Regions from separate parts of the Methylotenera versatilis 79 genome, predicted to be linked through region 3. Evidence: predicted binding sites of a transcription regulator. Region 3 holds the regulator's gene; each other region holds the start of a gene.
The links. Region 3 encodes sigma-54, which starts transcription at its own class of promoters, with help from an activator protein. Its sites were predicted from a motif close to TGGCACNNTTCCTGCT; they were not measured.
Positions count from the first base shown of each region.

Region 1: the regulator sigma-54 is predicted to act here: its motif matches at 1,208-1,223, upstream of METVE_RS0110155 (SfnB family sulfur acquisition oxidoreductase).
Region 2: the regulator sigma-54 is predicted to act here: its motif matches at 3,660-3,675, upstream of METVE_RS0102280 (CmpA/NrtA family ABC transporter substrate-binding protein).

Region 1 covers NZ_ARVX01000001.1:2,096,820-2,102,029, forward strand. The annotation lists gene METVE_RS0110155 (SfnB family sulfur acquisition oxidoreductase) at 1-1,128, opposite strand, end outside; gene msuE (FMN reductase) at 1,614-2,195, shown strand; gene sfnG (dimethylsulfone monooxygenase SfnG) at 2,239-3,342, shown strand; gene METVE_RS0110180 (AMP-binding protein) at 3,383-4,549, shown strand; gene METVE_RS0110185 (ABC transporter ATP-binding protein) at 4,546-5,210, shown strand, end outside.
Region 2 covers NZ_ARVX01000001.1:445,572-450,781, forward strand. The annotation lists gene METVE_RS0102265 (carbon starvation CstA family protein) at 1-477, opposite strand, end outside; gene METVE_RS0102270 (ABC transporter transmembrane domain-containing protein) at 703-2,514, shown strand; gene METVE_RS0102275 (ANTAR domain-containing response regulator) at 2,789-3,367, shown strand; gene METVE_RS0102280 (CmpA/NrtA family ABC transporter substrate-binding protein) at 3,691-4,944, shown strand; gene ntrB (nitrate ABC transporter permease) at 5,091-5,210, shown strand, end outside.
Region 3 covers NZ_ARVX01000001.1:648,372-653,581, reverse strand. The annotation lists gene lptC (LPS export ABC transporter periplasmic protein LptC) at 15-719, shown strand; gene lptA (lipopolysaccharide transport periplasmic protein LptA) at 840-1,478, shown strand; gene lptB (LPS export ABC transporter ATP-binding protein) at 1,525-2,247, shown strand; gene METVE_RS0103395 (RNA polymerase factor sigma-54) at 2,260-3,834, shown strand; gene hpf (ribosome hibernation-promoting factor, HPF/YfiA family) at 3,992-4,354, shown strand; gene hprK (HPr(Ser) kinase/phosphatase) at 4,367-5,210, shown strand, end outside.

The sequences.
Region 1 (5,210 bases), 1.4 Mb from region 3:
ATCTAAATTGAATTCGCCTAATGTAGAACGTGTACCTGCTAATTCAAATAACTTGCTGCCCGCCAGTAATGCAGTTTCTGTACTGAGCACTTTTGCCTCAGCCACTGCAATTGAAGCTGCGGCGACGGTTTCTTCATTGGCATCGATTTGTGCTTTGTCAATAAAATCGCCAGCGCGGCTTAATAATGCTTCAGTTGCATGAATACGGATTTGCAGGTCACCGATATCTTTAATGGTGTGTGGGTCATCATAGCCGTGCTCAAGTTCTGTATCAATCCAAGGGCGTGTATGATTGCGCACAAAATATAAAGTATCTTTAAAAGCAGCGCGAGCAATACCCGTATCCACTGCCGCTTGGATAATCTGTGCAACAGGGCCCATTACGGTAGGGCGATCAAACGCTAAATGGTGTGGTAATACGTATTCTGTTGGGATAAAGATATTATCTAGGATAGTCGTGCCGCTGGCCGTGGTACGTTGACCAAAGCTTGACCAATCATCAATAATCGTCAGGCCTTTAGCGCCTTTTTCTACAAATGCGACAATCGTATTATCGTTTTCATCTTTGGCAACTACTGGCACCCAATCGGCCAATAATGCGCCAGATGAATAGAATTTCTTGCCAGAAAGCAAATAGCCGCCGTCAGTTGGTTTAAGACGTGTTTGCACGTCATTAACACTTTTTGTGCCGATTTCTGAGAATGCATTACCAAATCTCACACCTTTTAACACTAAATCAAAAAAGAATTTTTTCTGAAATTCAGTGCCGTCTAGCCTTAAACCTTCCACCATATACAAATGGTTTTGTGGAATCTGCCCAATGCTAGGGTCTGCTTCCGAAATGATGCTGACTACTTCGGCCAATGTTCTGTTGGCTACAAAAGCGCCGCCGTATTCTTTTGGCACCGTAATGCCCCACAAACCGCTGCTGGAATATAAATCTAATTCTGCACGTGGCAAACGGCGTTCTCTGTCGCGCAAGGCGGCTTCTTTAGCGATTTCTGCGGCGACTCTTTTTGCTACTTCAATCGCCTCTGCGTCATTTTTAATGATGTGCGCATGTGGTCTTGGTGCGATGTTGATGTGCTCTTGACTGGTGTGTTCTTGCTTTAATGCGGATAGTGACATTGCTACTCCTTATAAAAATCGCTGATTAATTTCGTCGTTAGCACACGATTAAACGCGCGCGTATCAATACCAAAGTGATTGCATTTAGTGTGCCAATCATTAAGCATATGATTTGTATAGGAATATTTATTTTTCATGCATTTTTATCTGTTCACCCAGCAAATAAATGCTGATGAGATGCTGGAATAACAGCAGTTAACCGATGAAATGGCATGGATTTTCCATACTTTAAGCTGCCAATTCACGACTTCTTACCCACTTTTGTGCTGATTTTGCAGCAGTTAACCAGCAACTGGACTCAATATCAACAGCAATACAATAAAGAATAATTATGTAAGTGATTGAATAATATAAACATTAATGTTGGCATAGTTACTGCTCTGATATACCTAGATAAGTATTAACGCAAATTAGTATTTGCAATGGCCGTTTTTAATCCTGCATAAAAGGACAAATGAAATGGCAATTTTTAATTAGGAGTCACGATGAGTAACAGATTAAAAGTAACGGCTGTATCAGGTAGCTACAAAATCCCATCCAGAACTACAGCGATTATTGAAGAGTTAACACAACGATTGGGCAAACAAATCCCGATTGATTTACATCTGATTGAGTTGAGCAATATCGCGCCCGATTTAGTTGCCTCGTTTAATCCAGCGGATTTGCCAAGTAATGTTCAAAGAGACATTGACGCGATTGAAAACGCCGATTTATTGATTGTCGCGACACCAGTTTATCGCGCTTCATACACCGGTTTATTCAAACATTTATTCGATTTGGTTAATTACGAATCATTGTTTGATGTGCCAGTTTTGCTGGCAGCAACTGGCGGCAGTGAGCGTCATGCGTTGATTATCGATCACGAATTACGTCCACTTTTTAGCTTCTTTCAAGCGTTAACTTTACCTGTAGGCGTGTACGGAACAGAAGCAGACTTTGTGAATTACAAAGTGAATAACCCGATTTTGAGTGCGCGCATTGATTTAGCAATTGAACGTGCGCTGCCATTGCTTAAGCATCGCGAACTGGCCAATAGCCTTACGTCTGCCAAGTTGGCGATTGCCTAAAAGCTTTTAGAAATAATTGAATCAACTGAATTAGGAGAAAATAATGAGTACACCAAATAATCAGCAAGAAGCAGTTAAATTCGCTTACTGGGTGCCGAATGTGAGTGGCGGCTTAGTGGTGAGTAATATCGAGCAGCGCACTAGCTGGGATTTCGAATACAACAAAAAATTAGCGCAAATCGCCGAAAAAAGTGGCTTTGAATATGCGTTAAGTCAGATTCGTTTTACGGCGGGTTATGGCGCGGAATTCCAACATGAATCTGTCTCTTTTTCGCATGCTTTATTAGCGGCAACTACTAAATTAAAAGTCATCGCAGCCATTTTGCCTGGCCCTTGGAACCCTGTTTTAGCGGCTAAACAATTAGCAACCATTGATATTCTCACCAAAGGTCGCGTGGCGATCAATGTGGTTTCCGGTTGGTTCAAAGGCGAGTTTTACGCAATCGGCGAACCTTGGTTGGATCATGATGAGCGCTATCGCCGTTCACGCGAATTTATTGAAGTATTAAAAGGTATTTGGACGACAGATAACTTTACTTATACAGGCGATTTTTATCGTTTGCATAATTACTCATTAAAACCAAAACCAATCCAACAACCTCATCCAGAAGTTTTCCAAGGCGGTAGCTCACGCGCAGCACGTGATAACGCAGCAGCCGTTTCAGATTGGTATTTCACCAATGGCAACACGGTTGAAGGTATCAAAGCGCAAGTGGATGATATTCGCGCAAAAGCGGCTGTTAATAACCACCAAGTAAAAATCGGCGTGAATGCGTTTATTATCGCGCGCGAAACGGAAGAAGAAGCGAAAGCGGTATTGGCTGAAATCATTGCCAAAGCGAATCCTGATGCGGTTCACGGCTTTGCCAGCGAGGCGAAAAATGCAGGTGCAGCCAGCCCTGAAGGCGAAGGCAATTGGGCTAAATCGACTTATGAAGACTTGGTTCAGTACAACGATGGCTTTAAAACCAACTTAATCGGCACGCCACAGCAAATCGCAGAACGCATTATTGAATTAAAAGCGGTCGGTGTGGATTTGATCCTTTCAGCTTTCTTGCATTTTCAGGAAGAAGTGGCTTATTTCGGTGAAAAAGTATTGCCATTAGTGCGTGAGCTTGAAGCTAAAAAGTTGGCTATTGCAGCCTAATATTTAAGCAAAAGTTAACACATAAAATCACTCAATAAATATGATCACAGACACTTTTCCTAATCTGCTCAACTTTCAGGCGTTTGATAAGCCTTTAAGCATCGCGATTCGCCATAAGCAACTAGGTATTTGGCATGAAAAGCGCTGGAGTGAATTGCACCAAGAGTTGCTGCAATTAGTGCAATTATTGAAAGAAAAGGGCTTTAAAGCGGGTGACACCTTATTTTTGTTAAGTCACCCGCGCCCAGAAGCGTTATTGCTGTCAATCGCTGCACATTGGTTGGGTGGTATTGCTGCGCCATTGGATCCGGCTTATGCAAAATCAAAAGTTTCTGCGCTATTAAATGCGTTACAACCAGCATTTATATTTGCAGAAGGTCAGTTGCAGGTTGATCAGATTTTGAATCTAGGTTTATCGCAAAAACTTATTATCTATGCGGATGCGAGAGGCTTGTCGCATTACGAAAATGCAACGTTGCAGGCTTATGCAGCCATCAAAAACCTTCAGCCGATCGATTATTTAAAACAACTATCTGTTGCCGAGCCAGAACACACGGCTTTTGTGTTTTATCGCCTAAATGAGAATGGCGATGTTAATTTGCAGCAGTTGTCACATGCAGAAATGCTGGCGCAAGGCCGTAAACTAGTGAAACAAGAAGTGTTGACAGCACATGAAGAAGCGCTGGCAGCGCGTGCCTTTGCAGCAAGTGGTCATGTGCGTTATTTACTATCACCTTGGTTATTGGCGGGTTTTAAACTCAATTTCCCTGAAAATATCGATACAAGAGACATCGATAGAAGAGAACTTGGACCAACCTTGGTTGCGGGCACATCTGCCACTTATCAGCGGCTGCATGCCTTGGTCGAATCGCGTTTACCGCTGCCCAATACATTGCACAGGCGCTTATTCGATTGGGCAATTTCAACTAGCAAAATTGATTTTTTTCTACGCAGATTGATTGCTTATTGGCTGATTACCCGGCCTTTGCGAGATGTGATTGGTTTTAGCCGTACAAGAGTTCCGTTGTTGGTGGGCGAAAGATTACCTGCAAAATCGGCACTATTTTTTGCTTCGATTGGCATTCACGTTAAAAATTGGCCTGATGTCGCAGATTGGCAGCAATCCAATATCAAGGCGAATATTCCAAAAATTGAGTCAAAAAAAGTGTTAAGTCAGCAGCTTAAACAAGCTGGAGCGACCGCATGACGACTAATGAACATTTACTAAGCTTGAATAATATTTCGCTGTCTTTTAAAGGCGTTAAAGCGATTAACAATATTAGTTTTGCCGTCAATCGTGGTGAAATATGCGCGTTAATTGGCCCAAATGGTGCGGGCAAAAGCTCATTGCTGAATGTCATCAATGGTGTTTATCAAGCGGATGAAGGTGAGATCAATTTTGATGGTGAATCTAAAAAAAACATGAGCCCGCATCGTTCAGCACAACGTGGTATTGCGCGTACGTTTCAAAATATTGCGTTATTCAAAGGCATGAGCGTGTTGGATAACGTATTAACGGGGCGCAATTTAAAAGTAAAAAGCAGTTGGGTAGAGCAGGTATTCAATATCGGCCAAGCGCCAAATGATGCCGTTGTGCAAAGAAAAAAATCCGAAGAGATCATCGATTTTTTGAAGATTCAGCCTTGGCGTAGCAGCCTTGTCGGTAGCTTGCCATATGGTTTGCAGAAACGCGTAGAACTTGCGCGCGCTTTAGCCGCAGAGCCGAAATTGCTACTGCTGGATGAGCCGATGGCAGGCATGAACAGCGATGAAAAAGCCGAAATGAGCCGATTCATACTGGACACGCAACGTGAATTTGGTACGACGATTGTGTTGATCGAACATGATATTAGCGTGGTGATGGCGCT
Region 2 (5,210 bases), 200 kb from region 3:
GCCGATAACGCCGATTTCATCTCGCGCCATTTGGCCTAAACTTCTGCCATTGCGTCGTGTTGAGAAAAACAGCGTCACCATATCTTGCACCGCGCCGCCCAACACTGCGCCGATTAAAATCCACAAGGTGCCAGGTAAATAACCAAATTGCGCCGCCAAAGTAGGGCCAACTAATGGGCCAGGCCCAGCAATCGCGGCAAAATGATGTCCGAATACCACCCATTTATTGGTTGGCACAAAATCGCGGCCATCATCTAATCTTTCGGCAGGTGTTGCGCGCGTTTCGTCTATGGTCAACACTTTTGCTGCAATCCATGCCGCATAAAAACGATAAGCGATGGCGTAGATACAGATTGCCGCGGTAATTAACCACAGCGCGTTAATACTTTCGCCACGATGCAAGGCAATCGTACTCAGCGCAAAAGTACCCAACAATCCAACTAATATCCAGAGAATGAATTTGAAATTTTTAGGCATGATTATTGGGGTTATTTCTGTGTTAAGTGGTTGAATAAATAATGTTCATTAGTATAAATCAGACTGGTGATTTGAACCTAGTGCAGTCGCTTGTCATCTAGTTGTGCTAACAATCTATTTATCCTGAGTCAGGCAAAACAGACTGCATATCATGCCTGTCGGGTGCTACACTTAACCCTAAAAACAACCCAACATTTAAACTAGAATATCTAAGACAAAGCAATCATGCAAACCAATTCAACCGATACCGCGTTATCTAAAATCACATCAAAAAAACTGTCGCCACTGGCTAATTTATGGCCGTTTTTAAAGCCTTATCGCGCACGGGTTATCTTGTCATTTGTGTTGCTGTGTTTAGGCTCAGCCACTTTATTACTGGTGCCACTCGCCTTTCGCGATTTAATCGATTTTGGCTTTATCAGTAATCCATCTGCCGTAAAGTCAGGCACGGGCTTGTTAGGTGGTTTGAGTTTGAACGGCCATTTTTTGGTGATGTTCGTATTAGCGGGATTTTGGGCGCTGATGATTTCCATGCGCTATTACAATATTTCGTGGGTGGGCGAACGCGTCACAGCCGATTTACGCAGTGCGGTTTATGGACGTGTGATGACGCAAAGCCCGCAGTTTTTTGAAACCACGCAAACAGGCGAAGTGCTATCACGTTTAACCGGCGATACCACGCTGATTCAAACCGTAGTTGGCAGCTCAATTTCGATGGGTTTACGCAGTTTGTTTCAGTTTACTGGCGGCATGATCATGCTGGCAATAACGAATTTTTACTTGTTTTCACTGAATATTGGCTTAATGTTATTGTTAATTCTGCCGATTATCTTGATTGGGCGCAAAGTTAAAAAACTGTCTCGCGAATCGCAAGATCGTATTGCAGACAGCTCCGCAATGGCAGGTGAAATATTGAATGCCATGCCGACTGTACAATCGTACACGCAAGAGCAAGCGGAGATTTCACGTTTTAGCAAAAGCGCAAATATCAGTTTTAACACCGCATTAAAACGCGTAAAAGTGCGCGCTGGATTAACGCTATTAATGGTGACGGCGATACTGGGCACGATTATTTTTGTGCTATGGATTGGCGCAAGACAAGTAAGCGCTGGCAGCATGACAGGCGGTGAACTGGCTTCATTCGTGCTCTACGCATTAATGGTGGCTGGCGCAGTCGGCACAATGGCGGAAGTGTGGGGAGAAGTGATGCGCGCGGCGGGTGCGACAGAGCGTTTATTAGAATTGCTACATGCCGATGCCGCGATTACAGAACCTGAGAACGCACAAACTTTAATCAACCCAACGCAAGCAAAAATCGAGTTTAAAAGCGTCGTTTTCCATTATCCATCACGTCCACAAATTGCGGCTTTAGATGGCATTAACTTAACGATTGCAGCAGGTGAAACAGTCGCGTTAGTCGGCCCATCTGGCGCAGGAAAGACCACTTTATTCCAATGTTTATTGCGTTTTTATGAGCCAACTTCGGGCGAAATCACCATTAACGGCCAAGCAATCAATTCGCTCAGCTTAACCAGTTTGCGCGGCAATATCGCAATCGTCCCGCAAGATGCGGTGATTTTTTCTGCCAACGCGCTAGAAAATATTCGTTACGGTAAACCCAGCGCGACGGATGCAGAAGTGCTGGCGGCGGCTAAAGCGGCACAAGTCGATGAATTTATCCAGAAACTGCCAGATGCTTATCAAACATTTTTGGGCGAACGCGGCACGCGTTTATCTGGCGGCCAGCGTCAACGTATTGCGATTGCGCGCGCGATATTAAAAGACGCGCCGATTTTATTATTAGATGAAGCCACTAGCGCGCTGGATGCAGAAAGCGAGATTCTGGTTCAGCAAGGTTTGCAAGCCGCGATGCAAGGCCGCACCACTTTAATGATCGCGCACCGATTAAGCACGGTACAAAAAGCGGATCGTATTATCGTATTAGAAAACGGGCATATCGTTGAAACAGGCAGCCCGGCAGAATTACGCGAGCAAGCAGGCTTATATGCACGCTTGGCTAAACTACAACTAGCATAACGTATCTAATTGCTTTAATTAATCGATATGAATATCGCTGATTTAATGCCCGATTAAATGCGCGCATTATTCTGAGTTAACGCTTAAATTTCAGCCATTTTCAGGAATTTCCCCCTAGTTATTCAGTTAAGTTCGGTGCGTTCGCACTTAATTTGTGCATGAAATGCGTGAGTTAGTGCACACTCACAGCCATATCTGCAATTAGATTAATCAACAAATTCAATCAGTTAATATAAAAAAATACAATTGGCATAGCCTTTGCTATGTACCAATCATGTTGAAGGTGATGATTGTTGATAATGACTTAATGCGTGTCAAACCATTAAAACAATCTTTGATTGATAATGGGTTTGAAGTGATTGCACATGTTGAAGATACCATCAATCTAGAAGCGAAATGTTGTGAAATTAAACCCGACATTGTGATTATTGATACCGATTCACCAACACGAGATACGCTGGAAAATATTTGTGTGTTGAGTATGCATGATGCGCGACCAGTGGTGATGTTTACCCACGATGGTGACAAAGAAAAAATTAAGGCTGCTACGCAAGCGGGTGTAAGTGCTTATGTAGTAGGCGATATTTCAAGTGAAAGGCTAACACCTGTGATAGATGCTGCGATAGCGAGATTTGAAGAGTTTAAAAATTTACGCACTGAATTAAACATTGCGAACACTAAGCTAGATGAGCGCAAAACGATTGAGCGCGCAAAAGGTTTGCTGATGAGACAGCGTATGTTAAATGAAGATGAGGCTTACAACCTACTGCGCAGTATGGCGATGAAAAAGAATATGAAGTTAGCGGATTTATCGCATCAATTGAATGAAGCGGCAAAGATGTTGATTATTTAATTAACTGATCGATTAGTAAATTAAGTAAGTTTGTAGCAGAGATTTTGTAACACCGATTTGTAATATTTAGTTTGTAGTAAATGCGCATGACCCAACGGTGGGTAATGCGATATTAAAATGATGCCAAAGTTGGCATCAATAGAAAGAAAAAGACAAAGACGTCTTAGTAGTGAGGTTTTAACCCTCATTGTTAAGGCGTCTTTTTTATTGGGTGAAACTTTTTGATGCAAAACTTTGGTTAAGGAATGAATGTGCAAAATCAAGATGAATTAAAAAATACCACAGCTGTTATTGGCACAGGTGTTGATAGCAGTGTAAGCAAAATGGACACGTTAAATACTGACCGTCGGCAGTTTTTTAAACACACCATCGCAGGTGCATTTGGAGCAGCGACCATGATGAATATCGTGCCAGCAGGCATTCAAAATATGGCGTATGCAGCGGGCAGCGATGCGCCAGAAATCACTGAAGTCAAAATCGGTTTTATTCCTTTAACCGATTGCGCACCGATTGTAGTGGCGGCTGAGATGGGTTTTGATAAGAAATACGGCATTAAGATTATTCCTGCTAAACAAGCCTCTTGGGCGGCGATTCGCGATAAAACCGTGAATGGCGAATTACACGCATCGCACGTGTTATACGGCTTGGTTTACGGCGTGCAGCTTGGCATTGGCGGACAGCAAAAAGACATGAAAGTGTTGATGAGTTTAAATAATAATGGCCAAGCCATTACCTTATCGAATCAACTAAAAGATAAAGGCGTGAAAGACGGAAAATCTCTTAAACGCGTGATGGCGAATGAAAACCGCGATTTTACTTTTGCACAGACATTTCCAACAGGCACACATGCCATGTGGCTTAACTATTGGTTGGCAGCCAACGGTATTAACCCTGTAAAAGACATCAAAAATATCGTGGTACCGCCACCGCAAATGGTCGCCAATATGCGCATTGGCAATATGGATGGTTTCTGTGTGGGCGAGCCTTGGAATGCGCGTGCGATATACGACAAGCTTGGTTTCACTGTGACGACGACACAAGATATCTGGACCGATCATCCAGAAAAAGTATTAGGTACCACGGCTGAGTTTGTGGCGAAAAATCCGAATACAACACGCGCCATGATTGCCGCCATTTTGGATGCTTGCAAATATATCGATGCATTGGAAAACCGCGCAAAAGTAGCAAAACTAATATCCGGTAAAGCGTATGTGAATACTACTGAAGAGGTGATTTCTGGTCGTTTTGTAGGTGATTACGACGATGGTAATGGCAGAAAATATAAAGACCCTAATTACATGAAGTTCTATAACGATGGCGCAGTGAATTTCCCTTATCTATCAGACGGTATGTGGTTTTTAACACAGCATAAACGCTGGGGCATGTTGAAAACTGACCCTGATTATCTGGGTGTTGCGACCAAAGTAAATGAAATCAAACTTTATTCTGAAGCAGCCAGCTTAGTTGGCGCGAGCATTCCTAAAGATGTGATGCGCAGCAGCAAACTGATGGATAACGTGGTGTGGGATGGTAAAAATCCAGCCGCCTATGCAGCGGGTTTTAAAATTAAAGCCTAACTTAAGTTAGTGGCGATTTAAGCACTTAAGTGAATGCAAATTTTAATGACCCTTGTGAGCATCACCCGAAGATTGTCAGTATCCCCTGCAATTTTCGGGTGAAGCAAACAAATGTGGCAACTATTCAATGCAAAAAGGAGCGCAACATGAGCGCAGTCAATAGTAATAAAGACTTAAACCTGCAAGACAGTTTAACGGATGTTAGCAATGAGAATGTTGCAGATAAACTCGTCGCGGCTAATGAAGATAACACTCACATGAAAATG
Region 3 (5,210 bases):
TGTTAATCAATAGCATGTTGACACGTTCGGCATTATTTTTTCCGTTGGTGTTGGCTGTGTTACTGGCCTTGCTGACGTTTTGGATCAACCAAACGGTAGAGCAGCAAGGCCCTAAAATTGATGGCAGTAATCGACATGACCCCGATTACACCATGCATAATTTTGTGACCACGCAAACCGATGCGACAGGTAGATTGAGTTACATATTGGCTGCGACAGAAATGCTGCATTATCCAGATGATGACAGCACGGTCTTACAGCGGCCGCGTTTTACGCAATACACGCTAGATAAGCCATATACGCAAATTGAAGGTTTGCATGGATATGTTTCGAGCAATGGCGAGCAGGTGACATTGGTTAATAATGTTAAAGTGGTGCGCCAGGCGTTTGAAGGCAAAGGCGAGATGCAAGTGTTAACGGAAAAGCTACTGATTTTTCCTAAAAACGATTTAGTAAAAACCGACGCGCCAGTGAGGATTACACAAGCACCAAAAACCGTGATTACTGGAGTTGGCATGATTTACGATAAAAAAGAGCAAACCGTGACTTTGCTGAATCGGGTAAAAGTACATTATGAACGGCCGCCAGTTGTTGTGCCAAAACAAGTGACTGCACCAAAAAATGTCAAAGTAAAGCCAGCAAAAACCAGTAAGATAGCACCTAAAAAATCGGCCAGTGCGAAATTGACTGGTGCTAAAAGTGCTAAAAAAGTAAAGTGAAAAAGACTACAAATAAAATGAAGCAAAAAAAGCAGCAACTCAATACGAAATCGCGGAGAAATAATGGTTAACTTTATTCGCATAAGCTTATTCAACAATAAGTTTAATGGCGCATTAATAATGGGTTTTTGCTTAAGCTTGTTCACAAGCTTGCACGCAATGGCAGAATCGGCAGATCGCGATAAACCGATTGAGCTTGAAGCGGATACCGTTACGGTGAATGACGCAAAAAAAACCAGCACCTATACGGGAAAAGTGATTTTAACGCAGGGCACACTGATTATTCATGCAGATAAGTTGATTGTGCGTGAAGACAAAGAGGGTTTTCAGCACAGTACGTCGACTGGCAATCCAACCACTTTTAAGCAAAAAAGTGAGGGTAAAGATGAGTATATACAAGGCAGCGGTCAGCGCATTGAATATGATGGCCGTATGGACAAAGTGCAGTTGTACACGCGCGCATGGGTAAAGCGTGGCGAAGATATCGTGCATGGCGATTACATCAGTTATGACGCCAACGCTGAATATGCAGAAGTGATTGGTGGCGTGAAATCTGAAGGCAGTGGTTCATCTACGGGTCGCGTTAAAGCGATTATTCAGCCGAAAAATAAACCCGCCGCCATTCCAAATGATAAGCCGGCAAATGATAAATCCTCTGAATTGAAAATCAACACGAATCCGCCGCCCAGAGTGGATAAGGTTTTAAGGTTTAGCAATACGTCTGAGGCGACTAGCAAACCTGAGTCTCAATCAAACTAATACAAACTTAACCGAATAAAACACTTAATAAAATAAAACATCAAAAATGAGCGAACTCGTTGTAGAACATCTACGGAAGTCTTATAAAACACGCACAGTGGTGCAAGATATTTCGCTGCAAATCAATAGTGGCGAAGTGGTGGGTTTGCTTGGGCCAAATGGCGCGGGTAAGACAACGAGCTTTTACATGATTGTCGGATTGGTAATGTTGGATGCGGGACGTATTTTGCTGAATGGCAAAGATTTAAGTCGCATGCCGATTCACAGCCGTGCGCGCATGGGCTTGGCTTATTTGCCGCAAGAGCCATCTATTTTTCGTAAGTTAACCGTAACCGAAAATATATTGGCTATTTTAGAGCTGCAAAATCTAACTGAAGATGAAAAAAATACGCAGCTGGAGTCTTTATTGCAAGAGTTGCATATCACGCATATTCGCAACAGTTCGGCAATCAGTTTGTCTGGCGGTGAGCGCCGTCGGGTTGAGATTGCGCGCTGTTTAGCCACCAATCCTAGTTTTATTTTATTAGATGAACCTTTTGCTGGTATCGACCCAATCGCGGTTTTAGATATTCAAAAGATTATTCGTTTTTTAAGCAGCAAAAATATTGGTGTATTGATTACAGACCATAACGTGCGCGAAACTTTAGGTATTTGCGACCGCGCTTATATTGTAAATGACGGTACGGTGTTTGCGTCTGGGCATCCTGCAGAAATTGTAAATAACGAAGCAGTGCGGGAAGTGTATTTAGGGAAAGATTTCAGGCTCTAGCCTCAAGTATTTATGAAGCAAAATCTACAACTTAGAATGTCGCAAAATTTGGCGTTAACGCCGCAATTGCAGCAATCAATTCGTTTGCTGCAATTATCGAGCCTTGAGCTAAATCAAGAGCTAGATGTGATTTTGCAAGAGAATCCATTGTTAGAGCTGGTCGATGGCGAAGATGGTGAGGCAGATGCAGGTTTCGACGATAGTGTATTGCAAAAAAATAACGATAATGACAACTTGGATGCTGATGGCAAACAAGCCGCCGATGTTGATGAACCAGATGCTTTTAATAGTTTAGATTATCAAGAAACCAGCACGACTAACTCCCAAGAAAACACAGAATCGATTGATGCGCCGCAAGAATCCAGTGCAGGAGAAGATTTTTCAGCAACTGATTTTGATGAAAATTACGAAGAATATGGCAGCGCGAGTAACTGGGATGAAGGCGGGCGTCAGAATAATAGTGACGATGATGATGGCGACTACACGCGACAAGAAATCGTCTCAGCTAGTTTGCGCGAGCATTTATTAAGCCAGCTTAAGTTAATGCCTTTATCTGATCGCGATCAGACACTGGTGCTGTTATTAATTGATAGCATCAACGAAGATGGTTATTTAGAAGAGTCATTGGCTGACATGGCAGAATTATTGCCAGAAGAGCTTGAAATTGAATTGCTAGAGCTAGAAACTGCGCTAAAACTGATTCAGCATTTGGATCCGCCAGGTTTAGGGGCAACCAATTTACAAGAGTGCCTACTGTTGCAGCTCAATGTGCTGCCAAAAGAAACTGACTTTTTGAACATTGCCAAAATCATTGTTCAACAACATTTAGCGGTATTGGCAAATAAGGATTTCGCTAAGTTACGTAAATTGCTGAATTGCGATGATATCGCCTTAAAAGGCGCACAAACTTTAATCAAACAGCAAAATCCGCGCCCAGGTAGCGATTTTGCGCAACTCAGTCGCGATCACTTTATTCAGCATGAAGTGCTGGTTAAAAAAGTGAAAGGCATTTGGATTGCAACGTTAAATGATGGCGTGATTCCTAAACTACGTATTAACCAATTGTACGCAGACATTTTGAAGCGCAATCGCGAAAATTCGAATCAATATCTGCAAACGCAAATGCAAGAAGCCAAATGGATGATTAAAAATATCCAGCAGCGTTTCTCTACTATTTTGCGCGTTAGCCAAGCGATTGTTGATCGCCAACGTAATTTTTTTGAGCATGGTGAAATCGCCATGCGGCCACTCGTTTTGCGTGAGATCGCAGAAGAGCTTGAGTTGCATGAATCGACTATTTCACGCGTAACAACGCATAAGTATATGCTCACTCCGCGCGGTGTTTTTGAACTGAAATATTTCTTTGGGAGCCATGTAGCAACTGATGCTGGCGGCTCTGCTTCTGCCACGGCGATTCGTGCGCTGATTAAACAATTGGTCGCAGAAGAAACGCCTAAAAAGCCATTGTCAGATAATCAAATCACCGATATTTTGGCGAAACAAGGCATTATTGTCGCGCGCCGGACTATCGCAAAATATCGCGAATCGCTGAATATTCCGCCAGCGAATTTACGCAAATCGCTTTAAGCAATTTTACAAAAGCGTTACAAATAATACTGAATAATCTGCTCAAACCACCTCGCAAAAAATAATCAAAGGTGTACACTTAAATTGTTCGATGAGTAAAGATGTGCTACTTATTGGCAAGCTTTACTTGGAGAACAATTTCAATAAGGAGCAAGTCATGAATTTACAATTAACTGGGCATCACTTAGAAATTACACCTGCAATGCGCGAATATGTGCAGAGCAAACTCGTTAGAATTCGCAATCACTTCGATCATGTGATTGACGTTAAAGTTACCATGAGTGTAGAAAAGCTCGCTCAAAAAGTAGAGGCTACATTACACGTACCCGGCAATGATTTACACGCTGAGTGCATCGATGAGAATATGTATAGCGCGATTGATATGTTGACAGACAAACTAGACCGCCAAGTTCTCAAACATAAAGAAAAACACGGCAGTCATCATAAAGCGAATGGTGCTGTTAAACATCAAGATATAGGTCAACATCCGTCTATTGATGAAAATCCAACTCTTAACTAACTTAAATAATCTATGGCTCAAATTAACGTAGCCGAACTCTTCAAGGAAACCCGCCTCAAGCTCAAACTCCACTGGATTGCAGGGCTTGATGGCGGCAATAACCAACTCAATTCCGAAAAAGTCACTAAGCCTTCTCTGGCTTTAATTGGCCATCTCAATTTCGTACATCCTAACCGTGTGCAGGTGTTGGGTTGCGCTGAAATGGACTATCTAAATAGTCTGAGCATTATTGCGATGCAGCAAGCTATTACTAATTTATACGCAACCGATTTAGCCGCAGTTGTCGTTGCAAATGGTGAAAAAGCGCCGAAAGAATTAATTTCAGCAGCCAATACTCACCATATTCCATTATTCACTTCCACCATGCAAAGCCCGCAGTTAATGGATTTATTAAGCCATTATTTAAAACTTGCGATGGCAGAAACCATCAGTTTGCATGGCGTTTTTATAGAAGTACAAGGTTTTGGCGTGCTAATTAAAGGTGATGCTGCGATTGGTAAAAGCGAGTTAGCGCTAGAGCTTATTACACGCGGACATCGTTTGGTAGCAGATGATATTGTCGATTTTTTTAAAATATCACCGGAACGCATTGAGGGTCGTTGCCCATCGTTATTACAAGATTTTTTGGAAGTACGTGGTTTAGGTATTCTTAATATTCGTGCACTTTTTGGTGATAATGCAGTGAAGCCAACCAAGCCGCTGGATTTGATTATTCAGTTGGAATTAGCGGATACATTGAATCCACTTAAGCTCGATAGACTGAATGCCAAAACGCAGCATGAGCGCGTGTTGGAAGTAGAGATTCCAAAGGTGAATATACCGATTGCGGCGGGACGCAACATTGCGGTATTGCTGG